4 regions of the Paenibacillus sp. FSL R5-0749 genome follow, and region 4 is predicted to be linked to each of the others. Evidence: riboswitches for the same ligand, from Rfam matches in the RefSeq annotation. Region 4 holds a riboswitch; each other region holds the start of a gene.

Evidence for each region. Region 4 has a riboswitch for thiamine pyrophosphate ahead of thiC (phosphomethylpyrimidine synthase ThiC). Riboswitches for the same ligand answer to the same signal wherever they lie in the genome.
Region 1: linked by a shared signal. The riboswitch ahead of MKY85_RS17245 (thiamine phosphate synthase) and the one ahead of thiC (phosphomethylpyrimidine synthase ThiC) in region 4 are both predicted to bind thiamine pyrophosphate.
Region 2: linked by a shared signal. The riboswitch ahead of MKY85_RS04515 (ECF transporter S component) and the one ahead of thiC (phosphomethylpyrimidine synthase ThiC) in region 4 are both predicted to bind thiamine pyrophosphate.
Region 3: linked by a shared signal. The riboswitch ahead of MKY85_RS02335 (ABC transporter substrate-binding protein) and the one ahead of thiC (phosphomethylpyrimidine synthase ThiC) in region 4 are both predicted to bind thiamine pyrophosphate.

Annotation. Positions count from the first base shown of each region.
Region 1 covers NZ_CP152005.1:3,915,466-3,923,094, reverse strand. The annotation lists gene MKY85_RS17275 (hypothetical protein) at 1-735, shown strand, start outside; gene MKY85_RS17270 (hypothetical protein) at 798-1,283, shown strand; gene MKY85_RS17265 (hypothetical protein) at 1,300-1,698, shown strand; gene MKY85_RS17260 (hypothetical protein) at 1,695-2,246, shown strand; gene MKY85_RS17255 (hypothetical protein) at 2,233-3,216, shown strand; gene MKY85_RS17250 (ABC-F family ATP-binding cassette domain-containing protein) at 3,354-4,904, shown strand; TPP riboswitch at 4,980-5,089, shown strand; gene MKY85_RS17245 (thiamine phosphate synthase) at 5,283-5,978, shown strand; gene thiO (glycine oxidase ThiO) at 5,993-7,228, shown strand; gene thiS (sulfur carrier protein ThiS) at 7,225-7,428, shown strand; gene MKY85_RS17230 (thiazole synthase) at 7,431-7,629, shown strand, end outside.
Region 2 covers NZ_CP152005.1:1,001,960-1,009,588, reverse strand. The annotation lists gene MKY85_RS04530 (PQQ-binding-like beta-propeller repeat protein) at 1-406, opposite strand, end outside; gene MKY85_RS04525 (energy-coupling factor transporter transmembrane component T) at 507-1,301, opposite strand; gene MKY85_RS04520 (ABC transporter ATP-binding protein) at 1,276-2,814, opposite strand; gene MKY85_RS04515 (ECF transporter S component) at 2,851-3,444, opposite strand; TPP riboswitch at 3,710-3,820, opposite strand; gene MKY85_RS04510 (copper amine oxidase N-terminal domain-containing protein) at 3,987-4,940, shown strand; gene MKY85_RS04505 (pectate lyase) at 5,130-5,798, opposite strand; gene MKY85_RS04500 (radical SAM/SPASM domain-containing protein) at 6,150-7,025, opposite strand; gene MKY85_RS04495 (aspartate/glutamate racemase family protein) at 7,144-7,629, opposite strand, start outside.
Region 3 covers NZ_CP152005.1:486,587-494,215, reverse strand. The annotation lists gene MKY85_RS02350 (MFS transporter) at 1-162, shown strand, start outside; gene MKY85_RS02345 (hypothetical protein) at 523-957, opposite strand; gene MKY85_RS02340 (phospholipase D family protein) at 1,164-2,564, opposite strand; TPP riboswitch at 2,809-2,921, shown strand; gene MKY85_RS02335 (ABC transporter substrate-binding protein) at 3,141-4,181, shown strand; gene MKY85_RS02330 (thiamine-binding protein) at 4,406-4,696, shown strand; gene MKY85_RS02325 (ABC transporter permease) at 4,696-5,454, shown strand; gene MKY85_RS02320 (ABC transporter ATP-binding protein) at 5,494-6,402, shown strand; gene MKY85_RS02315 (TatD family hydrolase) at 6,508-7,314, shown strand; gene nfsA (oxygen-insensitive NADPH nitroreductase) at 7,595-7,629, opposite strand, start outside.
Region 4 covers NZ_CP152005.1:713,704-721,332, reverse strand. The annotation lists gene thiC (phosphomethylpyrimidine synthase ThiC) at 424-2,208, opposite strand; TPP riboswitch at 2,628-2,741, opposite strand; gene MKY85_RS03355 (IclR family transcriptional regulator) at 2,889-3,632, opposite strand; gene MKY85_RS03350 (alpha/beta fold hydrolase) at 3,992-5,017, shown strand; gene MKY85_RS03345 (Fe-Mn family superoxide dismutase) at 5,177-6,457, shown strand; gene MKY85_RS03340 (hypothetical protein) at 6,610-6,834, opposite strand; gene MKY85_RS03335 (lipoate--protein ligase family protein) at 6,906-7,629, opposite strand, start outside.

The DNA of each region.
Region 1 (7,629 bases), 3.2 Mb from region 4:
TTGGATCAATCCGTGCTGGAAAGTGTAGAGATGAACCGAGGAGCTACATACGAAGAAGTCTCCAACGCGTTACAGCAGTTATCTCCCGTTCAGTTGGACCATGATACCCAGAGTGAGACCATCATGCGCATCATGCAGAAACTTGAGGTGTATAACAAGCAATATGTACGCTGGTGGGAAATGATTATAGCAATTCTCATCGGTGTAGCAGGGTATTACATGCCCATATGGCTCATGTTATTTCAGCGGAAAATGCGAAAGTTGGATATGCGGCATGAAATCTATCAATTTCAGACAGTGATATCCATTCTGCGTGAGATGGATCGGATGTCAGTCGAGGAGATATTGGAATGGCTTAATAGATTTGCCGTCATTTTCAAGCGTCCGCTGCAAAAGTGTTTGTTGCATTTTGAACATGGGCCAGAGCTTGCACTTGATCAATTAAAGGAAGAGGCGGGCTTGCCCGAATTCCAGCGACTGATTGATAAATTGCAGCTTGCCCTTGGCAAAATCTCAATACGTGAAGCCTTTGATGATCTTGAGAGCATGATGGCATTTTATTTTGAACAACGCAAGCAGGAGTACAGCAAAATGATTGATGTTAAAGCATCCTGGGGGAGAACCATCGGATTTGCTCCCATGTATGCCCTAATCTTTTTGTACCTGGTCATACCATTGGTCGGTATGAGCTTCCTGCAGATGAACATCTATTATGAACAAATTCAGAAACTGTAGCGCAATTCTTCTGTGTGACAGTCTGAAATATATTAATAATTTATAACTTGGGAGGATTTATCATGAACAATGCATCAAGCGCTTTAAAGGTAGCAGCAGGGATATTTTTGACAATCGCTCTGATCACAATTGTAGTTCTGTTATTTATTTCGGCTCAGGAAGCAACCAAGACGGCGCAGAACAATTTTGCTGATATTCAGACCGAGCTGTCTCAGGCTGCATTCACGGTGTATGACGGAACAACGATCAGTGGATCACAGGTAACTAATGCGCTGCGTAAATACGCGGACAAGGATCAGTTCGGTATTCAAGTCATTACAGGTAAAAATAAAGCGGGTCAATGGTATGGCAACCAATTGAACATTTCACAGGATCTCAATAACGCGGACTACGGCTCGGTTATTGCTCCTGACGATAAAGTGGGGATTATTAACCAGACCATGAGTGAAAAGGACAATCAATATGTCAATCCAAGTGGTAAATTCAAAGCCATTATTGTAAAAGACCGCTCCAACGTGGTAAGAGGGCTAATCTTCCAGCAATCCTGACAGGAGTTGGTTTAACATGTCCCAGAATACCCAGCATCTTATGTTGTTTTGTACGGCGGTTGTCCTGTTTATGACAGCCTGCCTGTACGGGCAACAGAATGTTAAGATTTTATCAGCTTCATTGAACGACAGAGTACGAACAACAGCAGGCATGGAAGGTCGTCTGACAACAACATTGCATACCACCAAACCATCTCAGTATAGTGGTGCGGAAGTGTTACATACCGTGAGACAGATGACAGGCACAGGCATACCTGTAGAGGTAGACGGGACTTCATATGTGATTGATACACTAGTCAGCAAAACAGCGACTATTCCTGTCCAGCTCGATGCTACCTACAGACCAGAGTTGATACGAGATGAAACTGGAGAACTGCTCAAGATTGTTTTTTGGAAGGAGGCCAGTGTGAATTGATTAATGCTGCATCCAAGTTGCTTGCCGTATTGCTCGCAGTTCTTCTGCTCTATGTGTATCCAGCTGCTGAAACAGCCGATCGGCAGGATGATATAGCACGTATGACGGCTATACAGAATGTAACACGTTTTGTCGATGCAGTCCGCACGAAAGGGTATATTTCACCTCGAATGTTGGCTGAGTTTGAGGAGCAACTGGCTCAGACGGGCAATGTGTATGAGGTGTCGATGGAACATTTACATAAGAAATATGTACCTCATTATACGGACCCGTTGAACATTAATAGTTTTACTGGGACGTACGAGGTTGTACAGGATGGATATTATGCAGCTCAGATTCGAGAGAGACTATTCCCTACCTCAAGTGTGATTCCGGCTGATGATCCTGGTCGAAGATACAAGTTGACAACAGGAGATTTTTTTACCGTGACGCTCCAAAATACAAACCGTACACCTTCCATGCTCATTCGTGAATGGCTTAGTGGTACGGCTCAGGCCTCAGCGGTATTTGTAACCTACGGAGGTATGGTCCTCAATGAAGATTACTGAGCTATCCATAGTATTCGTGCTGATCTTCTTCCCGCTCTTCTGGATCATCTCACTCCATACCCAAGATGCCGAAGAGGCTAACTTTCTTGGACATCGATACAGATCTGCACTTCAAACCGCAGTGATGGATGCAGGTGCAGTTATGCATCAAAATGAGAAACAAAGTGATGAAGCAGGTTATGATTCAACCAAGTTTGTTAAAGCGGATAAGGAGCTTGCCTTGTTGACGTTTACTCAGACGATGGCTTTGAATATGGGGATTCAGGATGATGCCGCAGCTATTCGAAACATGTTTAATTACATTCCTGCCGTGGTTATTCTGGATTACGATGGCTATTATATGATGTCCACAGAAACAGAGTTGACAGGTAACCGGGAAGATTCTTTCAGGCAAGTATGGAGTCCCAAGAAACCTTATACATATTCAGATTCATACGGTAACAGTATTAACTTTACATTGGACGACTATGTCTATGCCTACGACGCAAGCGCAGGGAGATGGGTGGAGGGCTTTCAAAAAGAACTGGTTTCAACCACACAGATTCCTTTACTTCAAGATAGCAGCGTATTTGAACAAGTTCGACGAAGCCGGATTGTGACTTCTGTGCAGGATGATCTTGCTGATGTGATTAATCGCCATAATGAGTTTGCCAGAAAGAACGGTGTATCCTATACATTTACGATGCCCCTGATAGCACAGGAAGATTGGTACAACTCCATCAACGATACAGGAATTATGGCCTTTATCCAAGGTATAGGTGTTGGTGACCAGAAGATCAACAATTATGCGATTGGTGGAGGCAGACTTGTGAAGAAAACGGCCATCGTAGGTGGAGTAGATCCTTTAACGGGTATCAAGTACTACTATCCCTCCACATGTGGTAATGGTTACCGTGCCGAAGAGGTGTTCACAGACGGAAGACAAGCAGCTGCACAAGGCTATTTCGAATATAACTGCTCTAATCGTTAGCTTGCGTACATGACAAAATCTTGGAAGGAGTTCCTGAACTGTTTACATTACTTTCAGAAAAGACGAGACCTGTGCTAGAATAGGGGTTCGGAACCATAATAAAAGTAATGTCTAATAGATAGGAGCAACCTCATCTTATGAGTTTATTGTCAGTAGAGAACGTGAGTCACAATTTTGGAGATCGCACGTTATTTAAAAATGTATCGTTTCGTTTACTCGCCGGAGAGCGTGTAGGACTTGTTGGTGCCAATGGTGTTGGTAAATCCACATTAATGAACATCCTTACCGGTAAATTGCTTAAAGACAGTGGAAAAGTGGAATGGACACCTAAGGTCCGTTATGGATATCTGGATCAGCACACAAAGCTTACGCCAGGCAAAACGATTCGTGATGTGCTTAAGGATGCTTTCCTTCCGTTGCTTGAATTGGAAAAAGAAATGATGAATATTACGGACCAGATGGCAGATGCAGATCCAGATAAGCTGGAGCAGTTGCTGGAAGATATGGGCGATATTCAGGAACAACTGGAACAGGGCGACTTTTATCTGATTGACGTAAAAGTTGAAGAGATGGCCAATGGTCTTGGTTTGTCTGCAATTGGTCTTGATCGAGATGTCGCAGCTCTAAGTGGTGGACAGCGCACCAAGGTGCTGCTTGCCAAGCTTCTACTCGAAAAACCTACAGCTCTGTTACTGGATGAGCCAACCAACTATCTGGATGTAGAGCACATTGAATGGCTGTCACGTTACCTAAAGGACTACCCGCATGCATTCCTCTTAATTTCCCATGACACGGAATTCATGAATGAAGTCGTAAATGTCATTTATCATTTGGAATTTGCCAAATTAACGAGATATGCAGCGAACTATAACAAGTTCCTGGAGATGGCTGATATGAATAAAGCCCAGCATATTGATGCATACGAGAAACAGCAAGAGTACATCAAGAAACAGGAAGATTTCATTCAGCGTAATAAGGCGCGGGCTTCAACTTCAGGTCGTGCGAAGAGCCGCGAGAAACAGCTGGACAAGATTGAACGTATTGATCGCCCGGATGAAGCGGCTAAACCAACGTTCAAATTCAAGGATGCCCGCGCGAGTAGCAAAACGGTCTTTGAGGGCATTGATTTTGAAATTGGATATACCTATCCTTTGCTGCCCAAAATGACGATGACGATTGAACGTGGTGAGAAAATTGCCATTGTAGGCTGTAATGGTGTGGGTAAATCGACACTGCTGAAAACCATCCTCGGGAAAATATCTCCACTGAGTGGAAAGACCTTTTTGGGAGATTATCTCGAAACGGCCTATTTTGAACAGGAGGTTCGTGCTGGAAATATCACGCCGATCGAGGATGTCTGGAATGAGTTCTCACATTTGACTCAGAATGAGGTCCGGGGTCATCTCGCTCGCTGCGGATTAAAGAATGAGCACATTACTCGTCCACTCAACATGCTGAGTGGTGGAGAACAAGCCAAGGTTCGTTTATGCAAACTCCTGATGCGCGAAAGCAACTGGATTTTATTCGATGAGCCGACAAACCATTTGGATGTCACTGCCAAAGCGGAGTTGCAGCGTGCCTTGCAAGAATTTAAGGGAACGGTGTTACTGGTATCTCATGAACCTGATTTTTACGAGGGTTGGGTCACCAAAACATGGAATGTCGAAGAATGGTCTGAGAAAAACTAGATGATTTGAGACCATGTTTAACAGAAATGACGGTGACAAAAAAATCCGTCTATGGTAACATAGGCTACAACTTCATATGAACACTAGGGGGGCCGCACGATGCGGCTGAGATGGAAGAATGCGATTCCGGACCCTTTGCACCTGATCTGGATCATACCAGCGTAGGGAAGTGGCGAGCGCGTTTCAGTGAATGACGTGAGCAAACGGCAACTCGAAAAGATTTCAACCGTCTGCTAAGCGAATTGAAACATGCAGTTGCGTGTATAACGTTAAGGCTATAGGCCTTTAGCTGTACTGCACGAAATGAACTGTATGCATCAGTCAGTGATCTGATCCTATAATTCATACGCAGCCACTCCCCTACGGGAGTGGCTTTTTTTGTGTTTTCATAGCATTCACGCCTGGAAGGAGAGGGAGGGTACCGCAATTTTCCATGAGCATGTTCACGAATCATTTGAATTGCATGTTGTATCTGCGGGTGCAGGAGATCGAGCATCTTTTGTAAAAGCAGCCAAGGACGTTTGGCCATGGGTGGACTATATTCACATACGAGAGAAACAACTTACATGGCAAGGCAAGATCGGCTGGGCTGAAAGTCTGCGTAATGTTAATATTCCATCTTGTCGCATCGTTATCAATGGTTCAGAACTGCCTTCACAGATTGATCTTTATGGCGGTGTTCATTGGGGGCAAGATGCGATACGTAAATACAACCCTGCTGTCATAAGCAAAATGCAGCGACTTCGTCTGGGTGTATCTGTTCATTCCATCGATGAGGCAAAAATCGCTGAAGAACAGGGAGCTGATTACCTTTTCTTTGGGCATGTCTTCGCGACCAACAGCAAGCCAGATCTAGAACCAAGAGGATTATATGCTCTTGATGAAGTATGCAGAGGTGTCTCCATTCCTGTCATCGCGATCGGAGGCATAGAGCCGGGAAATATTCAAGCGATTCGCGCTACAGGGGCACAGGGAGTTGCCGTGATCTCAAATGTATGGTCGAGCGATTCCCCGGATCGGGCAGCTGCATCACTAAGGCACGCTATCGTTGCTACAGGAAGTCTAAGCCGGTGAAAGGAGATGAGAGGATGAATGAGATCGTAACGGGTCAGAACAGGAATCATTTCAGTCATCAACTGAACTCTGAAACGGAATCAAGAAGCAAAAGTGTAACTGATAATCCGGATAAGATTCATGCAGAAACCATTATTGTAGGCGGAGGTGTTGTTGGTTGTGCCATTGCGTATGAGCTTGCTTCCCGGGGACAGGATGTTTTGTTGCTGGAGCGTTCCGCAATTGCGGGAGGCACTTCTTGCGCAGCGGCTGGAATGCTGGCGCCAGATAGTGAGGATTTTGCTCATCCTTTGATGGCTAAGCTTGGCAGGCAGAGTAGACAGTTACTTATTGAGCAACAAGTGCTAATGGATACCCTTAGTGGGGTAGAGGTTGGGCTGCAACGCCATGGATTCTTGACCCCTTTTCGATCATACAGTGAATTAAACCGCTATAAGAACAATCGAAATTCCGGTTTGTCTGCTGATGAGGTGTGGTTGGATCGTTCGGTTGTGCAACAGGAGGCATCGTGGCTTAACAGAGATACTTACGGAGCCTACTACAGACCATACGAGAGTGAAATCCTTCCTGTCCATCTAACTAGGGCATATGCGGAATCTGCTCAAGCCATGGGAGCTCGGTTTATAGAGGACATACAGGGTATACGTGTACAAGCAAACGAACACGGCGTGCAGGGGATCACCACATCGATCGGTGAGGTAACGTGCAAACATGTCGTTATAGCGGCTGGATTACAGAGTGAAGCATTGATGAGACATGTGAATCTGAGCTTACCTGTGTGGTCGGTAAAAGGAGAAATAGCTGCCGTTCAGTTCTCAGATGAACATGCAGGGTACAGACCTGACAGAACGGTTTATGCAGAGGATGTCTATATTGTTCCCAAAGCCAATGGCGAAGTTTGGCTCGGGGCAACCAGTCTGCCGGGCAGAACGGATTTGAATGTTTCTGTACAGGGTGTTCAGAAGCTGCTAACAGCGGCTACCCACTGGGTACCCGGGATGAAAGAAGCGCAATTTAAGCGAGCGTGGGCAGGTGTAAGACCGGCAACGCCAGATGGGCTGCCTTATATAGGTGCATGCAAGAGTATACCTGGACTGTTCGCTGCCTTTGGGCATTACCGTAATGGTATTTTGCTAAGTGCGATAACAGGCAGGCTTATCGCGGAGTTAATCACTGGCAAAAGCTCAGAAGAACTCGGAATTGAAGCGCTGAATCCAGAGCGTTTGAACAGAAAGGGAGTGGTGCAGTGAATATCATTGTTAATGGACAACGGATGGAGATTGAAGACAGATTAAATCGTGTGGATAAACTGCTCCAATCGTTTGACCTGCAAGTCAAGACTGTAGTTGTTGAGCTGAACAGGCATATCTTAACGCGTGAGTATCACAAGTCAACGGCATTAAGAGAAGGCGATCGAATCGAGATTGTACATTTTGTAGGAGGCGGTTGATGATGTTGAACATTGGTAAATATACGTTTGAGTCCAGATTATTGCTCGGAACAGGCAAGTTTTCGGATTTTGAAGTGCAGAGTCAGGCTGTGGATGCTTCTGGAACGGAAGTTTTAACCTTTGCTGTTCGTCGTCTGAATCTGGAGCAACGTAACCAGAAGCATTTCCTGGATACATTGGATCTGGATCAATACACGCTTC
Region 2 (7,629 bases), 290 kb from region 4:
TTCTGCTCTCCTTCATTGCATACCAACTTGGCAGCCAGAAGTCTCCATGATCGGATGACTTAAGCTGCAACCACTCGCCTCGAACCGATGCCAACCTATACTTCTCGTTTTTTGTAGTATAGTATTCAATCTTCATTTGGTCAGGAGCCACACTGCTGTCCCTCCTGTTTTGAAACAGGGGAATATCATTCATGAGCGTAACGGAGTCTCCTTGTTTGTAGGCCAACTTTGTTGATAAGGCTTGGGGACTTGCTCCCAAAGCTTGGGGCGTTGTAACCGAAGCTTGTCCTCCAAGCACTACCTTTTGTGAATCAAGCATCATCCATCCCGTCAACAGTACAGCTGATAATCCAGTCATGGTAATCCACTTGTACCCCATCCCCTGCCAGTCAGGACCCGTCTTCACTCTCGTTCATCCCCATCCATTAGAAGTTATTTCCATATAGACGTTGTGCGCAGGAAAAAGTTACCGTTTACCTCAATATATTTCTCTCTATCTCCCAGTATTACCTTACATCTACCATCGTAGCATGATAAGGAAAGGTAATCCCGATGTAATAAGCAGCTGTTAAGGTGAGGATATAATAAAATACAAACCACAGATCAGCTCGGGAATAGCCCATCTGAATGTAATACGTTCGGCTCGCCCCATCCGTGAATCCCTTCGCTTCCATCGCTACCGCCATTCGCTGTGCACGACGAATGCTCTGTGCCAGCAGAGGAATAGCATAACGCTTGAGTGTACCATACACGTTCCAGTGCGAACCGCGCTGCCTTGTTCCACGAATACGAATAGCGTAACGGAGCGTCTGGAATTCATCCAGCAAAATGGGGATCATGCGCATCGCGGCCAGAAAGCTATAGGCATATTTTGCAGGAAGCTTCCACTGCTGCATCAGGGAATAAAATAGCCGTACTGGCTTGGTCGTAAGACCAAAGAGTAACCCAGCCGCGGCCATAGTCAGCGAGCGAAAACCCAAGTGTAGACCGCGATAGAAGCTCTCTTCGGTGATGTGAATCAGCCCCCACTTATACCAAGTGGTCTCTCCCTTGCCAAACATCATCATGCCCGCAGACGTAGAGATAAACACCAGAATGAATGGTGATGCGTACAGAATCAATCTGTACCACGGATGGCCTGTCCAGCACAGTAATAACATCATTACCACCGCAACATTGGCCATTACATTCAGATTGTGAATAAGGATAACGATGACAAACATCAGTGTCAGAATAATCATCTTCAACCCCGGATTAACGGAATGAAGCCAGGTTTCACGATGAGGAAACGACAGTTGCATCACTTAACCTCCCCTCATCCACCGACCAGATTCGGGTGCAATATCTTTTTACAATTTCACGATCATGGGTAACCATAACGATAGCTGTTCCTTCACGCCGCAATTGCTCCAGTTGTGCTAACATGGCGAACGTATTACGGGCATCCTGTCCAAAAGTGGGTTCATCCAGCAACAGAATTCGCTGCTCTCTGACCAATGCGGACGCCACACTCAAACGTCGTTTCTGCCCCATCGATAATTGGTAGGGATGGCGCTCGGACAAGTCGATTAGTCCAAATTGATTCAGCATATGATGAGTCCTGGCATGTCTTTCTTCCGTTGTAAGCCTGCCCCCCAGCAATGAGAATTCCACTTCTTCCGCGACGGTGTTGGTTACAAATTGAAACTCCGGGTTCTGAAAGACAAACGCAATCTGATCTGCAAGCTGTTCCGTTTTGCCAGAAGGCTGACCGTGCACCTCATAATGACCTGTTGTTTTCAGGATATTCATCAGAGATAACAACAATGAACTCTTGCCAGCTCCATTGGCTCCGACAATACCAATCCAATCTCCGTGCCATACCTTGGCCTGTTCCACCTGAATGAAAGGTGTTTTTCCACGCCATCCAGTGAACTGCTGCAAGTCCAGTGCAGGCTGATCGGCTGACGATACAGGCGATAAGGATGATACATGAGATACGGGGAAAATCTTCGTTGCATCAGATAAGCCAGACGACTGCTGTGCTTCCAAGCTTGAGGTCCCCTGATTCTCACACGCTTGAAGCTCTCCATAAGTTCCCTCTTCTTCTTTTGTTACCCTCTCCTGCTCATGCTCTTCCCACACGCCTGGATACCAGATTCCATAATCCCTCAACTTGCTCCGTTCATCCGTGAATACCTGCTGTGCTGGCCCATCCGCCACAATCTTTCCTTCAGGTGATAAGACAATGATGCGGTCGACCATATCTACAATCTCGTTTATTTTGTGTTCAACGATGATGATCGTTTTATCACTGGCGATCCGTTTGACGGTATCCCACACCTGGGAAGTCCCCTCATCATCTAACAGTGCCGTGGGTTCATCCAAAAACAATACCTCCGGGTCCATGGCAAGCATCGAGGCAATCGCAAGACGTTGCTTCATCCCCTGAGACATGGACTGGATCAATACACGGTTCTGTTCCAAGGATAACCCCACTTGTTTCAGATAATATTTAATCAGAGCAGGCATCTCTTCACGCGGAATACTTCGGTTTTCCAGAACAAATGCGATCTCTTCATCCGTAAAGGACATGCAGAACTGGGTATCCGGATCTTGAAAGACCACTCCTGCTTTGACGGGAACCTGAATATCATCACATTTCATCGGAATTTCAACCGAACGAGGCATCAGACCGCTCAAGATTTGTAATAACGTCGATTTACCGGAGCCACTTGGTCCAAGCAGCAGCACTTTCTCCCCTTGACGCACAGAAAGAGACAAGCCTTGAAATACCAAGGCTTTCTCTCCCGGGAACTTGCATCTTAGATTCATCACACTTACCGCCTGCGAATTCCCATCTCCGCTCATCTAATCCAACGCCTCATAATCCTGTTTGGATACCGGTCTGAGGGAACGTGTTACACCAGTCAGTTCCAAAGCTTTGGCGAGGTAATAAGCAAACACTCCTGCAATCAGGATGCTTCCGATGAAGCGAAAACCGATGAATAACGTATAATTCCAGGCCGAGAGTGAATCGATATAGCCATACTGATAATCCAGCAAAAGCGAGGCCGCTGCGGCTCCAATGGCTGCAAGACAAGTGACAAACAGATTGGTTTTACGATACAGGAATGCTGCGAAGAAGATCTCGGCTCCCAATCCTTGCAACAGACCATACACCAGTGTGGACATGCCCCATTCACTGCCCAGAAAAGCACTTACCGTTGAAGCCGCAACCTCGGCCAAGATAGCCACGCCTGGTTTACGAATGATGACAAATGCAAACGTGCCCGCCATAAACCACATGCCGTAGATCATCTGCTCCGCATGAACGCCGAATGGTTTCATCAAGTCATACGTAGGTCCCCATATCTTGTAAATCACCCCAAACACCACTGCGATTACGATGGTTACCAGAATATCCGTTAATTTCAATCGTTTGTTGCCTGTTGTTGTTGCCATGTTCTCTACGTCCTTCCTCTGTCCCCTGTGGGGTTGTAAAAGTGTGTGTTCAAAAAGACTGGTTGAACAACCTCTAAAAATAAACAAAAAAAGCCTCCCCGGTTCCGGGCAGGCCTAACACGCAGTATACAATCCTCACAATGATGTATTGGGTGGATGTCGAAATACGGAATATCAACCATCCCTCTCCGCCCTGGCAGATACACCACCACAGTTCAAAAAGGTCTGTTGTTCATCCACGTTCATTCCCACAATTCACCCTTACATATTGCAAATCCATGTTCTCTACGCTGGCATTACCCAGATCAGATATACGGTCAGCGGCACAAGGCCACTCTCTCAGCCCAACTTCATTGAGCTCCCGGTTCACTTATTTCATTGCTTCTAATGTACATCAGATGGGTATTTGTGGCAATCCCCAGAAGTATCACCATGCTTCATTTGGGGTAAATGAACAGGGGATATCTATTGCACACTTTCCATAATATGAAACATTTAGGTTATGTAGTCCGTCTGAAATACTAGAAGGGAGATTGATAGTAATGAAAATGTACAACTCTGCTTGGCAGCTCAAAACATGGAAAATGATCCTTGCCGCTTCGATACTTACCGCAGGTACGGCACCTGCCTTACTCTCATCCACTGTGGCGGAAGCCGCGGCAACTGAACCTAAACCGACAGCTTATATTAACAATGTTCAAGCTCAATATGAAGTTGTCATCCGGCAGGGGACCATGTACGTGGCATTGACTGAGCTTCAATTCCTCGGCAACTATACGTTTGGCTACAATAACAAAACAAAAGAGATCAGCATTAGCACAGGCAGCGATAATTATGTCCTTAAACCTAATAGCAAGACAATGAAGAAAAATGACCAAAATGCAACATTGTCTTCCGCCCCGATTCTGGTGAATGGTAAAGCGATGCTTCCGCTCCGTGCCATTGGTGAGGCTTTTGGTACGAAGGTGCAGTGGAATCAGAAGGCCAAGGAAGCCTACATTTACACTACCGATGCTACGATTGTAAAAGAATATAACAGTTCTGATCTGACTGTGGCGCGCGAAGCCGCACTTCATCTGCCACGCTTCTCTGAACTCGGACAAACACGTCTGGATATTCGCAACCCTCTGGGTCCGGTGGATTCCTCCATTAAATACATTTTTGAACAAGGCAAAAAAGATCGTTTCTTCGTTGTGGAGGATAACGATCTGGTCAGTTATTATGTTCTTAAAAATGGAAGTGCACTGCTGCAATGGCAGGCAAACATCAGCAATAATGCAGGAACTATCGGTGACCTGTTCTTTATTAAAACCAAAGCCGTGGCTGAAGCAGGAACTCGTCCTTCCGTAGCAGGTCAAACACTCGTATCATTCAAGTACTCTCGCATGCTTGAGGAAACCTCATATGAGGTCATAAACAAATTGGGCTCCACGGATACCGGTTCCGTTGCCCCCGAGCATGGCAAAGTCATCGTTGAGGTTCCAGGAGAGAAATAATATGTGCCTCCACAATGAAACATTACTCAGCAGAACTATACTATGGTGACATCTGCATTACAAAGAGCGTTCCTCAAAGTCAGTGTGACAATGACCTTGGGACGCTCTTTTTTTGGCGTTATATTCCGGCTTACTTCCAAATTAAGTGGAGCTTATATTTTTAACAACTCCAGCGATTGAGTCTCTCGTTTAATATTGGACATTGCCGGATTGACTGGTTTTACCTGAAGCAAATCCCTTGAACAGGGTTGGCACTTTGGAATAGCGGGTATTCGTAATTTTCCCTTGAGATACACTGCTATCTGTACGCATAATAGCATCTTTCACATTGGAAATATTGGAGTTATCCAGCGTCATGTTAACTGCGAAGGTTGTTCCACCATTTTGACGTACCAGCTTGCCGATATCATCTGCACGGAAATTTTTGATGTTAATCGTTCCGGCTGCATTGATCTGGAATACTTTATCATAGGCCTTATACGCCGCACCGCCGGTAATGTTGACCGTTCCGGCCGACTTCAATGTGAGTGCATCCTCACCCACATCCTCCCAGACTACATTCGATATATTACAGTTACCATAACAGTGAACACCATCGGCAGCAGGGTATCCGATATTTACATTTTTGAGGGTAGCCCCTGCCTCCAGACGAAATACCGGTTTCTGATTCTCTGCTTGAGACCCGTCACCCAATGTGGAAGGATTGGCTACAAATGTTTTGCCTTGACCGTCATAAGTCGTGCCCGCTGGAACAATAATCGTTGAATTAACAACTGTAGGCGCAGCAGCAGCCGGAACCGCACCAAATATGGAAGCTACCAAACCAGCAGACAACAACAACGTCAACATTTTTTTCATTACTTTATTCCTCCCTTATTCTCTCGTTATTGGATCGTGTACAAGCCTGGGCTTGTACTGAAAGTTCGCATGAGGTGCACCTCTGCCTAACTCACAACCTAATCCTACCAAATAAGGAAGGTAACTAGAATAATCATTAGATCAGATATATCCTGACATCGCATAATGACTGTCATATCGGCATTTTTTTGCAAGTCAGGGTCTTTGAACAATATGCTGATATCAACCTCTGGTATGCTCATTTGTAACGTAAGTACCACTTACTTTAATCCCCAGTAAACAAGAAAGATCACTACATTTGTCTTTCAAATGTGTGATCTTAAATGGCTTCCAGCTTGCTGATATAAGATGTCAGGCTCCAAACCTCTGACGATAACCGCACTTTCGACACAACTCTTCCACAGCTTCCCGCTTGGAAAAGCCATATACCAGATTGTTCGCTCGCTCCCCTTCAATGATCTCTGAGAATGACTTCTCGTGCACATTACCCAGGTTAATCACACCCTCGCCATCGAGACAGCATGGAACCACCGTTCCATCCACTAGCACAGCCGCCTGACTACGCAATGCGTGGCAGAAGCCTTTGCCGTCATCTTCAGGTGCATCCAGACTTGGCCACTGGAACTCGTGGTCCTGATTCAGGTATACATTCGGAGCAATTTTGACGCCGCTGCCTGGAACCACTTTTTCCTCAATGCGGAAGTCCAGATTGAATTCACGTTCCAGCACTTCAAGGGTCTCCCGATTTCGATTCATCTGAGCATTCGTGAAGTTATCCTGCGTCAGATTCCACAGTCGGAATGAAATGATGACATTGTGCTTAACGGCCTCGTGTACAAAGGACAAAATATGACGCAGGTATCCGTCACGATCTGTTGAACCTTCGTGCCCATCGAAGCTGTGCAGGGAGAAGTTCATCTGACGCAGCGCCGGTTTACCAAGCAATTTATGCTGAGTCTTGGGCAGCAGTGTACCATTCGTTGTAATATTCACCTTGAGTCCCTTCTCGTGTGCGGAATCTAGCAGAAGATCTATTTTGGGATGCAACAAGGGTTCGCCTTTGACATGTAGATAAATATGATTGGTATGTGGTTTAACTTGTTCCAGTATATTGTTGAAGACTTCAGGGTCAATGAATCCTTTGGCACGCTGCGTCTGCGGACAGAAGCTGCAAGCCAGATTGCAGATACTCGTGATCTCAATATATACTTTTTTGAACGTTTTCAACTTGGGTCCCCATTCTGCCTAGGAGGGAGAACAATCCCACCTGCATTTTGTGATCCGGCCTGTACGGCCCATCCCTATTATATCGAGTTCATGAGCCAAGGTAAATCAGAGAACGGGTTTATCGGGTTGAGTCAAATGATTTGGCTAGTGCCAAATGAACAGATTCAATCGCATGAATATGTGTTGTATCAAATAATGGAACTTCTGAATCCTCTACTTTTACTAATAATCCAATTTCGGTGCAACCTAATATGACTCCCTCAGCTCCATCATCAACCAGCCTTTGAATCACCTTTTTATAATAATCCCTTGATAAGGGTTCAATTTTTCCTAAACATAATTCCTCATATATTATTTTATTGACAACTTTTCTATCCTCTTCATTCGGTATCAAAACCTTAATACCATTAAATTCAATTCGTTTTTTATAAAAGTCTTGTTCCATCGTATATTTGGTGCCGAGTAAACCAACCGTACTTATATGGGACTTATGAATTTGATTTGCTGTTGCATCAGCAATGTGTACGATGGGTAGTGTCACTTTTTCTTCAATATGTTTAATCACTTTATGCATCGTATTTGTACAAATTACAATCATTTCTGC
Region 3 (7,629 bases), 230 kb from region 4:
GTTGGCGGTGCCATTTTGCCTTTGACCACGGGATGGAGTCTTGATCATCTGGCGGTTAATCAATCCGCATGGATGCTTGCTATCTTTGCAGTTGGCCTGCTTGTCATTAGCGTGATCACGTACCAGTGGCAGAACAAACATTTGGTCGATCCAGCGACTTAACAGCTATGGGTGATACAGTCCAGAGCGATAGAATCAGAATTACCTATTAAAGAAATCGAAATGTCTACTGTCATGACTTGACGGTAGACATTTTTGGTAGCGTTACTCTGTTTTTTACGAACCCAGCACACGCTATTCTGCTCCATTTCTGTATGTTCGAAATCTAACGAACCTTAGAGAAGTTATTGTAGATAATTAGCTTCAAATCAAGGTCTTGTTGCATTTTTTTGGCATATTAACGCCGCTAAGATTCGTTAGATTTTTCATTCCCCAAGAACCGACTTAATAAAGTGTTCTCGATTCGTTACGATCTATTCATTTGCACAAGATTGCCCAGGAAATACTTTAAGGCCATCGGAATTACACACTTTTGTTAACAGTAGGCATTATAGGCCCGTTGCTCTTGATGAATTTACCGAATACATATCGTACGAGCGGCCCTAGAATGATCAACTGATATGGAAGTGCCAGACTGAAATTACGAGCGATTGTATGCAGGTACGTACCAAGTACGGATACCCCATTTAATTGGTCCGCAAGATACGCCGAGATCATTCCATACAAGGACATGATCAGAACCATACCAATCACCATAAAAAATGACATGACCAGCACACCAAGGATCTTGTTGGACTTGTCAAAAGGTAAGGAAAATGCAATTTTTCTCGCTACTGGGCCAACAATGAAGGACTCTACCAGAAAAGCGATGACAAAACACAATAGGAATTGAAACAGGATCTCAAGCGGGGACAACTTGCCAAGTATCCCAGTGTGCCACAAATTGAAAGTCATCATCACCAGGACCATTCCTGTACACATCATTAAGCCGAAAATAATTTGTTCCTTCTTGCTCGTTGGCAATTCTCTCATCCTCTCTGTTTACCTTCGTAATTATAGAGATGATGACCCCCACCACATAAGTGAACATTCCGTGAACAAATCTGATTTTCAAGTTTTGATAAACCGGAGAAAAAGTTAAGCTCAAGAGAATACGTTTTTTTCTACAACATAAATTTCCAGAGAAAAGACAGTTTGGATAACGCTGTGATTGCTATTCGTTTGAAAACAGAGCCTTTCTGATTCGTAGATTCTGCTGGATGTTCATCTTTAACCGCAAGTGTACTATGTGCACGTTTGATATCCATAGCCTCTGTTAGTTGGTTGGCAAATGCAGAACCGGAAATGACTACAGCGGATTCGGTATTGAGGAAGGCAGATCTGGGATCAAGATTATACGAACCAACCATGCTGAGGTAATCATCCATGACAAATGATTTGCCGTGTATGGAATAAGGGCCTTCGTATTCATATATGGCCAGACTGGTATCAAGCAACCGTTTTTTAGAGCTTAAGTATCCCGCGAAAGCCAAAGGGTTAGGGGTCTGTTGGATTGAATTGGTTAGCATGACCCATTCTGCTTTTGGATTCATCGACAGATGTACGGCTTTCTCCATTTTCTTGGTGGGAATGGCATATGGCGTCTGAAGGTACACTTTCGACTTTGCTTCATTGGCGAAATGAACAAATGTCCTCCACATGATGGGGTCTTTATACAGCCTTTTAATTGGATTGTGAATGAAAGCAACGTGGTCGGAATGAAGAGCTCCTCGAACCCATTCCTTGGGCAACACTTTCACAAAAGGATCACTCTGAGCCTGGGCTTTTTGATATAAATCAGCCAGCTGAGCCAGCTCTTTTAACCCTTTTGCATGATGCTGACGTTTTGCATGTTTTTCTGGTTTGGTGAATGGATGGTTCCATAACTGATCTAGATATTGTTTCATTTCAACAACCGTGCTGTTCGTATTATCGTTTGCATTGTAAACAAGGACATCGCGATCAAAAACATAGTCTTTTGGGGGTTGCAATGCCATATATTTATCACCAATATTTTGGCCGCCAATGATTCCATATGTGTTGTCGACAAGAAGGATCTTGTCATGCAGACGATTATGCCATGTCCATGGCATAAATAGGTGGAGTGGTTCATAATATCTTAATTCGACATTGGGATGAGCTGCAATGGCATCTGGAATATCACGCAATCCTCCGCGCATGCTGTGAAAAATCCCGTCTAAAATGATTCGAACTTGAACACCCCGATCAGCCGCATCGAATAAAGCAGCAAAAAAAAGCTGAGATGTTTTTCCTTTTTGAATGGAGTAATAGGCCAGGTCGATGCTTGTTTTTGCCTCTCGAATGGTCTGGATTCTCACCTGACCCGATTGAAAGCCGTCCTCCAGGAGCATTACGCGATCTGTTGTACTTCCTCTTGTTAACGATTTTTGCATATCCGTATTTTCAATAGCAGATGGAGACGGAACCAAAAATAAAAGGTAGGCTGTGAAAAAAATGTAGGCACTATAACACAGAATCATTGCGATTATGGTTTTAAGGATCATTCAGTACTCCCCCATTTTTATGTAAAAGTATTTATTGGTATAGCAGTACTATCTCCTTTTGTACCTAAATTATGTTGTTTAAATGAATCAAGCTGCTCGGCTCAAGGCCAAACGATCAAAAACTAATCACCGAAGCGGCTTAGAAGCAAATAGACGATGACCGGAAATCCGTTCCCATCCAGTTCCTGACTGGACACGACTGGGCCTCTGGCCTATAATTACACCTAGTAATGCCCGTAACTTCATAGTTTCCCAGGGGAGTCGGAATTGGCCGGCTGAGAGTGTATCCCACCAAGATACTAACCCTTAGACCTGATCTGGATCATGCCAGCGTAGGAATCGGAGTATATCGAAATGGCACAGCCCTATGGCTGAACGCCACCTCTCTAACGCCTGCACGCGTCCCGGATTACGGGGCGCTTTTTTAATGTTCTTTTATATAGCCAGAGAGCTAAAAAAAGTGACGTTATCCGGATCATAGCTGGTATAAATCTGTCGATTTATGCAAGAAGCTTGGATATGAAGCCAAGGAGTACCCGTGCCACTGGCCGGACATACCGAAGGAGAGAATCACAGATGAAATGGCGTAAAACAATGGGACTGTTGCTCTTATGTGTACTACTGGTGACTGTGGTCGCATGTGGCGGTAAAGAAGCTGCCCCGGCTGAACAGAACGGCAGCACGAATACGGAGAGCAGCAATGAAGGTGACAACGCAGCCCTCAAGGATGTTAAAGTGGTGCTCGACTGGACACCAAATACGAATCATACCGGCTTGTATGCGGCCGTAGATCAAGGTTTTTATAAGGCTGAAGGTTTGAACGTGGAGATTGTTCAGCCAGGTGCCGGCGGCGCCGATACGATGGTTGCTTCCAATGAAGTGCCATTTGGCGTAAGTTATCAGGAAAGTGTAACTCAAGCCCGTACACAAGGGGTTCCACTCGTCTCCATCGCAGCGGTTATTCAGCATAATACATCCGGATTTGCTGCTCCGGCAGATCGGAATATTAAATCACCGAAAGATTTTGAAGGCAAAACCTATGGCGGCTGGGGTTCCCCTGTGGAAGAAGCCGTGATGCAATCCATTATGGAAGGCGAAGGCGCCGACGTATCCAAAGTGAAAAACATTAACATGGGTGATGCCGACTTTTTCACCGCTGTGAAACGGGATATTGATTTTGCATGGATTTTCTACGCCTGGACGGGGATTGAAGCTGAACTGCGCGGGGAACCGATCGACATGTTATATGTGAAGGATTATTCAGATGCACTGGATTACTACACGCCTGTGCTCGTAACGAACGAGCAGACCATTCAGAACGATCCTGAGCTGGTGACAGCATTCCTGAAAGCCACTTCAGAAGGATATCAATACGCAATTGATCATCCTGAAGACGCCGCAAACATTCTAATCAAGGCTGTACCGGATTTGGACAAGGAATTGGTACTGGCAAGCCAGAAATGGTTGAGTCCGAAGTACACGGATGACGCCCCACGCTGGGGAGAACAGAAACAGGAAGTGTGGCAGAACTACACTGACTGGATGTTTAGCAAAAAACTGCTGGATGAACAGGTCGACGTGAGCAAAGCATATACGAACGCGTTTTTACCCCAATAAAATTTCTCATATAAAACGAACTTAATATTTACACGAGGACGGAGAGGACAGAAATAACGTGAAATAGCGAAGCGGTCGCCTTTATCACCGGATTTTCCCTTTAGAGAAAGGGAATCAAAAAAATCTGGGGATAACAGCGATTGGAAGGTTATTCTGTCATCGAAGTGGCAAGTGTAACCGTCATTAGTTCATTTTATATATCACGAAAGGAGCCGTGATCTCTCATGGCAAGCACATTACTTAGCATTCAGGTTATTCCAAAAACGCCAAATGGCGAGAACTCTTACCCTTATGTAGATCGCGCCATTGAAGTTATTCAGCAATCCGGCCTAAAATATCAGGTGAACGCGCTCGACACCACGATGGAAGGGGAACTGGAGGAACTGCTGGAGGTTGTCCGCAAAATGCACGAAGTACTCGTCGAGGCTGGCAGCCCAAGCATCATCTCCCAGATTAAAATCGCCCATAGCCCTACTGGCTTCAGCATGGATACCCTGACGGAGAAGTACCGCTAATGAATGCCTATTTCAAAAGTGTATGGCCGCCCTTCGTGGCGGTTATTCTCTTTATAGCGATATGGCAGGGAGCTGTATCCCTGTTCCACATCGAGAAATGGATGCTGCCCGCACCGTCCGATATCGCCCGCGAAGCGGCATCCCAAGCGGAGCGACTGGGCATGCATGCCTCCGCAACCATTCAGTTAACGCTGATCGGATTCGCCGCTGGAACAGCGGTTGGATTATTGATTGCAATGGTGCTGCATTTGGTTCCTTTTCTCAAGTCAGCCCTGTATCCTTTACTTATTCTTAGTCAAAATATACCGACCATCGCGCTCGCACCGCTCCTGTTAATCTGGTTCGGATTCGGGCTGTTGCCCAAGCTGATTACCATCATATTAGTCTGCTTTTTCCCCGTTGCGGTGGCGGCCATGGACGGCTTGACCCGTACAGATGCAGCGATGATGAACTATATGCGCATGGCTGGTGCCAAACGTCGTCATATCTTCTGGAAGCTGGAGCTTCCCCATGCACTACCATCAGTATTCTCCGGTATCAAAATCGCCGCTACCTATAGCGTGATGGGCGCCATCATTGCCGAATGGATTGGTGCAGACAAGGGTATTGGTTATTATATGATGCTGCAAAAATCAGCTTATCGCACAGATCGCTTATTCGTGGCGATCATGATTATTGTTGCGCTCAGCTTGCTGCTCTTCCTGCTCATCGCGCTGCTGGAGAAGCTGCTCGTGCGCTGGCGGCCACAGAAGCGATAACAAAGCATGTAAGTCTATATATTAGGAAGTGATCAGCATATGAATCAGCAACAGGACGAACACGTCCAGCCTGAACGGGGAGCACGCACATTGGAACCAAAGCACGGTGAAAAAATTTACTCGACTAATTCCGGGCTACCGACATATACGACTGCTGCTTCGGTTCCACCTGCACTGGACGTCGTGGATGTTCATGCATCATTTCGTGAACGACGGAGCAGGCTACCGGTGTTGAACGGCCTGTCCCTGACTGTGAAGCAAGGTGAGTTTGTCGCTATCGTTGGGCCATCCGGCTGTGGCAAAAGCACCCTGTTCCATATCATCGGTGGTCTGCTGAAGCCACAGGAAGGGCAAGTGCTCATGAACGGTCACGATGTTACGGGCCAACGTGGCAGGATCAGTTATATGCCACAACAGTCTGCCCTTTTCCCTTGGCGTACCATTGAAGACAATGTACTGCTTGCTGGTGAAGTAGCTATGGATACTCCTCCCCGGGCTGAAGCACTTGCGGAGGCTCGAAAATGGTTAAGTAGCGTGGGTCTTGCCGGATTCGAGCAGGCATACCCGCATATGCTGTCGGGCGGTATGCAGCAACGCGCTGCATTCCTGCGCGCCCTGCTTAGTCCGCAGGAGTTGATGCTGCTGGACGAACCCTTCAGCGCGCTGGATGCACTCACACGTAGCGACATGCAGCGCTGGCTGCTCGATATCTGGGAACAGAACCGTCGTTCGGTGCTGTTCATCACCCATAATATCGAAGAAGCATTGCTGCTTGCGGATCGGGTCTATGTATTATCCAACCGGCCTGCAACGGTGTTGCATGAGGTACATGTTCCTTTTGATCGCCCTAGACGAGAAGAAATTACGGAGGAATCCGCCTTTCTGGAGCGTAAACGGCAGATTGCACAGTGGATGAGAGAAGAACAGCAGAAAGCCCGCCTATCTTGATAGCGCGGGTTTTAAAGTTATTATTTTCCTTTAATGGGTGATCCACCACAAGAAATTCTGCGTAACATAGTTAAAATATATAGGAACACAAGGAGGAATTCCCTCGTGCATTCTCAAGCTTTTGCACCATTGATCGATGCTCATATTCACTTGGATCAGTATACCCCTGATGAACAACGTGAGATGTTGCTATCATTTTCGTCTCAGCAGGTGGAAGCGGTCATTGCGGTATCCATGAATCTGGCTTCTGCCCAGGCCAATCTGGAGCTTGCTAATCAATATCCACGCACTATATATCCGGCCTTCGGTTTCCATCCGGAACAGGAACTGCCATCCACCGCAGAGATGGACCTGTTCTTCCAATGGATTGAGCAGCATATGGGACAAGCCACAGCTATCGGAGAAGTCGGCCTTCCCTATTACAATCGACTGGAGGCTGAGCAAGCAGGAAAGAGCTTCGATCAGAGCGGGTATATCGAGCTGCTTGAACGTTTCATCCAACTCGCGAAAAAGCACAACAAACCGCTTGTCCTTCATGCTGTATACGAAGATGCGGATATCGTCTGTGATCTGCTGGAGCAAAATCATTTCCGACGTGCTCATTTCCACTGGTTCAAAGGGTCCCGCGAAACGGTAAAACGCATGGCAGACAACGGTTATTTCATCTCTTTCACGCCGGATATTCGTTATGAAGATGAGATTCGTGAACTCGCCCGGCAATATCCAGCAGAACAAGTCATGGCCGAGACCGACGGCCCTTGGCCCTTCGAAGGGCCGTTTCAGGGACGAATGACACACCCTGCAATGACCAGACAAGTCATTCAAGCATGGAGTGAGATCACCGGCATGGGAACCGACCGGGCCGCCCGTCTCTTTTATCAGAATACAAAGCGTTTCTATGGCTTAACTTGATTACAATCTGGTAGAAGCAAGCGCACTCGCTTGCCCTGCCAGCACAACACAAAGAAGCCAGTCGACTTTTCCCCGACTGACTTCTAATTTACATAGATATAAGTTGAACAAAATTTTTACACAGGAACGTAGAGGACAGAAATAACCCGAGGAAGCAACGCGTTCGCCTTTATAACCAGATTTTCACCTTTTTAAAAGTGGATTGAAAAATCTGGGGATAACAGCGATCGGAGGGTTGTTCTGTCATCGGAGTAGCAGGTGTAACTACCTTCCGTTCAACTTAACGCTTCAGGAATCCTTTGCCTTCCAGGAACG
Region 4 (7,629 bases):
TATAATCACTTTGTACAGCCAATTTGTGGTGGGAAATAGGCTTGCCTCCACTGGGAGGTGATCCTATGAACTTCTCTTTTAACGACGTAATCGTGTTCGCGATGTTAATTATTGCGCTCCTGACATACATCGATCGTAAAAAGAAGTGACCCGCCACAGGTTGACGGCCTGACGGGTCACTTCATCTGAACTTGCTGCACTCGGAGGAATACCCACCGCAAATGCTGTGCAGGAGTAGCCATTGGCCTGGCTACTCTTATTGGTGTTTACTTACATTCATTTTATTAAACATCTGCTAGACAATCAACCATAATACTGATAAAAAGTATTAGGAAGCTGATCAATAAGAGAAAAATACGACATGATATCATTATTCTCACCTTCAAACGATGTCAGACTGCCAAGGTTAAGCTGTACCAGCGCCTAGGAGCGTGTCCGATACTCCTCAGCCTTTTCCTGCATGCCAGCTATCACAGCCTCATTCTCGGACAATCCTTTATCTGCCGCAAAGGCACGAATGTCCTGCGTAATGCGCATGCTGCAGAACTTCGGTCCGCACATGGAGCAGAAATGTGCCTCCTTAGCCCCTTCTGCCGGCAGCGTCTCATCATGGTAGGAAAGCGCCCGTTCCGGGTCGAGTGACAGGTTAAACTGATCCCGCCAGCGGAACTCGAAGCGTGCCTTGGACAATGCATCATCCCGGCGCTGAGCACGCGGATGGCCTTTCGCCAGATCAGCGGCATGGGCCGCGATCTTGTAGGCAATAACCCCTTCGCGCACATCATCCTTGTTAGGCAAGCCCAGATGTTCTTTTGGCGTGACGTAACAGAGCATGGACGTGCCAAACCAGCCAATCATAGCCGCACCAATGGCGGACGTAATGTGATCGTATCCCGGGGCAATATCGGTCGTCAGTGGCCCCAAAGTGTAGAAAGGTGCCTCTTGGCATATCTCCATCTGTAGATCCACATTCTCCTTGATCTTGTGCATCGGTACATGCCCCGGGCCCTCGATCATCACCTGCACATCATGTTTCCATGCGATCTGTGTCAGTTCCCCGAGCGTAGCCAGTTCCGCCATCTGAGCTTCGTCATTCGCATCGTAGATACTGCCTGGACGAAGTCCATCTCCCAGCGAAAACGCCACATCATACCTTTTCATAATCTCGCAGATTTCTTCGAAATGAGTGTATAAAAAATTCTCCTGATGATGCGCAAGGCACCATGCTGCCATAATGGACCCACCCCGGGATACAATACCTGTCATCCGCTTGGCGGTCATGGGGATATAACGCAGCAGCACACCTGCATGAATCGTAAAGTAGTCCACGCCCTGCTCTGCCTGCTCAATGAGCGTGTCTCGGTACAATTCCCAGGTCAGCGCTTCCGCTTCGCCATTCACCTTCTCCAGTGCCTGATACAGCGGCACCGTACCAATCGGTACAGGTGAATTACGGATGATCCATTCCCGTGTCGTATGAATGTTTTTGCCTGTAGACAGATCCATCACGGTATCAGATCCCCATCGTACCGCCCAAGTCATCTTCTCGACCTCTTCCTCGATGGAGGAAGATACGGCAGAGTTACCTATATTAGCATTGATCTTCACGTGAAAATGACGACCGATCAACATCGGCTCACTCTCCGGGTGATTGATGTTGGATGGCAGAATCGCCCGTCCACTCGCCAGCTCCTGCCGCACAAATTCCGGTTCCACCCCTTCACGGATAGCGGCATACTCCATTTCTGGTGTAATGACGCCCTGCCTTGCGTAGTGCATCTGGGTGACAGAGCGCCCAGCCTGAGCACGCAGTGGTGGTCCCAGAAATCCAGGGTATTCCTCTGCCCCGGCTCTCCGCCCTCCGGGCTTTAGTCCGTTATCCTCGGGTTGAACGGCTCTGCCCTCATATGCTTCAACATCACCGCGTTCCATAATCCAATGATTTCGGAGCGCGGGTAATCCCTTCCGAATATCCATCTGGAATTCGGGATCAGTCATGGGGCCGCTCGTATCGTAGACACGTAGCGGTTCGTTATGCTCCACCCCTTGGGGAGTATTCGTGTCATGAAGGGCTATCTCACGCTCAGGTACAGCTATGTCCGGCCGTGAGCCCTGAATGTAGACTTTGCGGCTGCCCGGAAAGGGCTGAACCCGTCCAGCCGCTCCTGTTTCCTTTTCCACCTGCTGACCGTTATGTTCCTGTTCCATCGCTTGTTGTCCCGTTTGATTTCCTGTACTCATGTTTGCTCGTCTCCTCCTCCGTGTTCGTTCACTTGGTTTGGTTGGCATCGTCATCAGCTCGCTTATGCACCTGTCCCAAATCATGCAGAGCGCAGAGAAGAAAGAGCGATCCTACACCAGACCAAGGGGGAGACATTATTCATGTACAGTTAACAACAGAACGGAGGTTACCACAGATCATGGATCTATAATGACTGCTCTCTCCAAGCCCACTTTTGCAGGTTATTGAAAAAACAGTCCATGGAATGTGTATTATCTCGCCCGTCCACTGTATATAAAAAAAGCCGGCCCCCGAAGGAACCGACTTTAATGTCCATCACCAATAATGCTCCTGGTTGCAGCTCCATAACGGAGTCCTGCAAGAGTCACACATGTGGTGGTTGTGGTCATATCGCCGATTACTTCCCTACGCTGGTATGATCCAGATCAGGTGCAAAGGGTCCGGAATCTCATGCGATTCCGTCTCAGTCCGGACAATTCGGACTCCCCCAGTAACGTTAAAAGTTGCGGCATACATAAGCCGCTGTTCATATTCAATGAAGCTGACCCCGATGGGCCGTCCATTACAGAGTAGCGCAACCGGAACATAAAAACAACCTTTATATTCCAGAACACCAACCCAATTGGAGAAAAACCTTACATCAATATCAGGATAACATGAGCCCCATCTGCGTAGCAGCTTCCTTTAGCACAGGTGCGTATTCGTGCAAAGTCTCCTGCGAAAGTCGGCTGACAGGCCCTGAGACCGAGAGAGCAGCTGCAATATTGCCTCGGCGATCCATAATCGGTACAGATACTGCTGCAGCTCCCGGCTCACGCTCCTCATAACTCGTCGCATATCCGTTATCCCGGATATCTCCCATTTGCGCCAAATACACCGCCGGATCAATAAACACCGGCCACTCCGGCCCGTTCATCAGTTCCTCACGATCCTCATCCGTGGCAAACGCCATCAAGACTTTGCTGGATGCGCCAACAGACAGCGGAAGTCTAACACCAACGGGAGCAACTCGGCGAATCGCCTGATCACTTTGCACCGCCTGAATCCGAATCCGTTCACTTCCATCACGCAGGTACAGACTCACGGTCTCCCCCAATCGATCTCTCAGTCGCTCCATCGCAGGCAGCAGCAGAATAGCGGGATCATCACTGCGGGACATATGAGCCGACAGCTCCCAGATTCGGATGCCTAGTCGATACTTCTCTGTTGCTGCATCGCGGATTACGAATCCTCGATCCTCCAGTGTAGCCATCAAGCGGTGCACTGTACTTTTGTGCAGGCCGATCTGGCTGGCAATCTCGGTGAGTCCCAGATCACTGCGTGTGGTAAAACATAATAATATATCCAGCGCCCGTTCCACAGCCCGGACGGTTAACTTGCGATCTTCCATGGCATAATGCCCTCCTCATGTTTCATCACATGAAACTTGGTTACATAAATTATATGAGAAACGGTCTCATCTGTAAACCAAAAAGAGCCAAAATTGAAATAGACCAACGTGTAAAATTTTCCTTTTTATAAGACTTAATCCCCTGTAATTTACACACTAAGGTAATGTTACCCATATATCTTAAGAACTATATAACAATTGCGTAACAAATGCCCTCAATCAATTGACTTTGACTATATTGGAACATACGATAAAGATATATTACATTAAGATATCGCTCTGAAGCAGGCTCTGAAATAAACGCAATTCTCTTTTCATGTCGTTGTTATCTTCAACTGAACTTCAAAGGAGGGGCATTCATGTATCCAACATCCCAGAGCGAAGCCCCGCTGCAAACAAAAGTGTCCGATCTGCCCTCTTCCCTATCACCGAGGCTGATTCGGTTCAAACATATTATCGTAGCGCTGCTGCTCTCCGTTGTATTTTTTCTATTGTTTTGTTTTATTGCACTGCATGGTTACATCGCATGGGTATTATCCAACCCGACTGTAGCGCCTGTCTTCTCCAATCCGATGCAGGCCAAGAATATGAAGTACGAAGACATCACGTTCCCGGCAGCAGATGGCAGCCGGACAATGCAAGGATGGTATATCCCTGCTGACAATGCCGCAAGCAAAACGATTATTTTCAGTCACGGCTATGGTGCCAATCGTGAAGAAACATGGGTACCCATGTATGACCTGGCACACTATGCCCATCAACTTGGCTTCAATGTGGTCATGTTCGATTATGGCTTCGCCTCACAGGTGAACAAAGCTGTAGCCACAGGTGGCAAGGCTGAGTCACAGCAATTGCTGGGTGCCATCCAGTTCGCCAAGCAGCGCGGTGCGCAGGAACTGGTAGTCTGGGGTTTCTCCATGGGTGCCGGTACGGCGCTTCAAACCGGACTGATTACACAGGAAGTGGATGCGATGATTCTGGACAGTACGTTCCTGCTTGAGCCGGATACGCTGTACCACAACATTCATAACCAGATCGATCTCCCGCGTCAGCCTACACTGGAGATCATGAAGCTGTTGTTCCCTGTTCTGAATGGTACCGGATTGCAGCAGATTCCATACCAGGAAGTGAAAAAGGAAGATTATCCGTTCCCGATTTTCTTCATTCATGGTACGGAAGATGAGAAGGCGCCTTATCCGATTGCAGAACAGCTCGCCGCTAACCAGACCAATCCGTACTCGGATGTATGGATCGTCCAGGATGCACACCATGAGTTGATCTTCCGGGAGCATCCAAAGGAATATCTGCGCCGTGTCTCGACTTTCCTGAGTCATGTAACGAAAACAAGCAGTGACGATGTGCAGAACACGAATAGTGGAGAATAATCAAACTTCAATCATCGAATTTCCCGTTGATTCTTGAGCCCCTCAGGGGCTCTTTTTTTTGCACTCATAGGACAACAGCCCGGCGGAATATACTCTTGGGACGCATGAAGCAACGGTCTACATATGCGATGAAATTCAACTGAAGGAGGCCCACCATATATGAACTGGGATGGATATGGTCACCTGCTGCCTCTGCGGACCTTGGAAGAAATCCGTTTCTGGAAAGAGCAGGAGAAAGAACATACACTCGTCATTCGTGCACTGGTGCCCGATCTGGAGCCCCCATACGTCAAGCTTTTGGAGGAATGGGAGGCTACCTTTGCGAACACTGAGCGAGTAGCGAATCAGCTGCTAAAACAACTATTGCCCGCAACCCATCCGCCTGCTCCCTACATCGTTCGTTGTATCGATCAACTTGTGTCGGCTGCTCGGCAGCAATCGAGAGAGTTCATCAAACAGCTGTATGTTCTTCTGGAGCAAAGTGCTGCGGTGCAAGCTGTTCCGCTTGCCAAAGTACTTATTTTGCATTTGATCCGCGAATCAGAGTATTTTCTAGGCGTATTGGATACGCTTGGCCAACCTGGCATCTTGCGAGAAACAAATTTGGAGCCGTCACTTTTTCTGGAAAATGCACTGCATACGTCAGGGTCAGCAACCACCCATCGCCAAGCTTCAGAAGCTCCAATTTCTCAAGAAGGGAATGTAAACGCACCTGCTACTTCAGCGCAGATTCAATCCACAACCGTTCAAGCGCCTTCTACCGGAACAACACAAGCCACGCCCAGCACTACTGCACCTCCCGTAAAAGAAAAGCCGGTTCCCATTGGAGGGCACACACTGCCCCCTCTTCCCTATGCGTACAATGCGCTGGAGCCACATATTGATGAACTAACGATGCGTATCCATCACGATAAACACCATCAATCTTATGTGGACGGACTAAATGTAGCAGAGAAGAAGCTGGCGGAATCGCGAAAAAAGAATAACTTTGAACTCATCAAGCATTGGGAACGTGAACTCGCCTTCAACGGGGCAGGCCACTACCTGCATACGATCTTCTGGACAATTATGAATCCTGCTGGCGGCGGTAAACCTTCCGGTATGCTCGCAGAGCAGATCAAGCGGGATTTCGGAAGTTATGAAGCGTTCAAGAATCAATTCACGGAAGCGGCGAACAAAGTGGAAGGCAGTGGCTGGGCGATGCTTGTCTGGAGCCCAAGAGCACATCGTCTGGAGATTTTGCAGGCGGAAAAACACCAGAACCTGTCCCAGTCCGATATCGTTCCACTCCTGCCGCTGGATGTGTGGGAACATGCCTATTATCTGAAACACCAGAATGAACGCAAAAAGTATATCGAGGATTGGTGGAATGTCGTCTACTGGCCCGCTGTTGCCGAGCGTTACGAAACAGCACGCAAGTTGTTGTGGCCGCCTTATTAAGCTTGAGCTTAGTTAGATGGAATGAAAAGAGATATCTCCAGCCGAATGACTGCAAGATATCTCTTTTTGGTGTAAACAAAAAAGCAAGCCCCATGTAATAGAGACTTGCTTATCTTTTGAGAGACTTTCTATTTCAAAATGCTTATGCTCACTTAAGAAGCACAGCCCTCGCACGCTACATAGTTGTCGCCAACTTGTTTGCTAATAGCGATCAGGTCGCCCAGCTTGATATCTGCCTCATCGGTAAACTCCAGATCGGCGATACGAGCAACGATCAGTGCAGCAGCCTCTTCCTTGCTTGTTGCCATCTGGCTGAACTCAGACTTTTCGCCTGTAGATACAACCTCATATAAGTACGTATATCTCAACGTCTCCATCCTAACACTCTCCTTCCGAAATCACATCATATCATCTCTATTACCCAATTCCAAGTCCGATTATCAAGAACTCAGTCATAGCGCAGCTTCATCTGCTCAGCTGTCAGACGCACTTCTTCAGAGCCAACGCTAAGCACTTTGCTAGCTTCCGCCTGTGGATAGCGATCACGCAGAGTTCGTACCAATGAGGCGGTATAGGCTGCGGCAGAAGGGACACCTGCCAACTCCTTCAGACTGGCCATCGTGCCCGGCTGAACATCAGGATATCCTTCACTGGCTCCGCCTGATGCATGTTGATAGAATTGACGCACGTCTGCTGCCAGTTGATCTCCCTGCCCCTCCACGATGATAAAAGCAGTAATAATATACGCCTTTGCCTGTCTGCGCTGGGCAATACCACAGAATTTCAGCCCACCTACACTGACATCATAATCCCCCGGGCAAAAAGCACCCTGGACCTCACCTGTTTGCGCCTGGTTTGACCATGGCGTCAGCGAGTCGGCAATAATCGAAGCCATCTCCCGAAAATCATCATGGATATTGATCGCATGTCCGGGATTAGGCAGAATCAATGACACGTTAACTACCCCTGGATTCAGAGGTACGGCCGCTCCACCGGAAGGTCGAACACAGACTGCTGTCCCTTGGCTTCTTATCCGTTCCATCGCTTCTACAGCCCGTGGCAACCTGCGGTCACGCAGACCGGCTACAAAGGCATCTGGATGTCGCCATATGTGTGCAACTGGCAGATGCCCTGCCCCAACCCGTCTGCACATGACTTCTTCCCATGCAAAA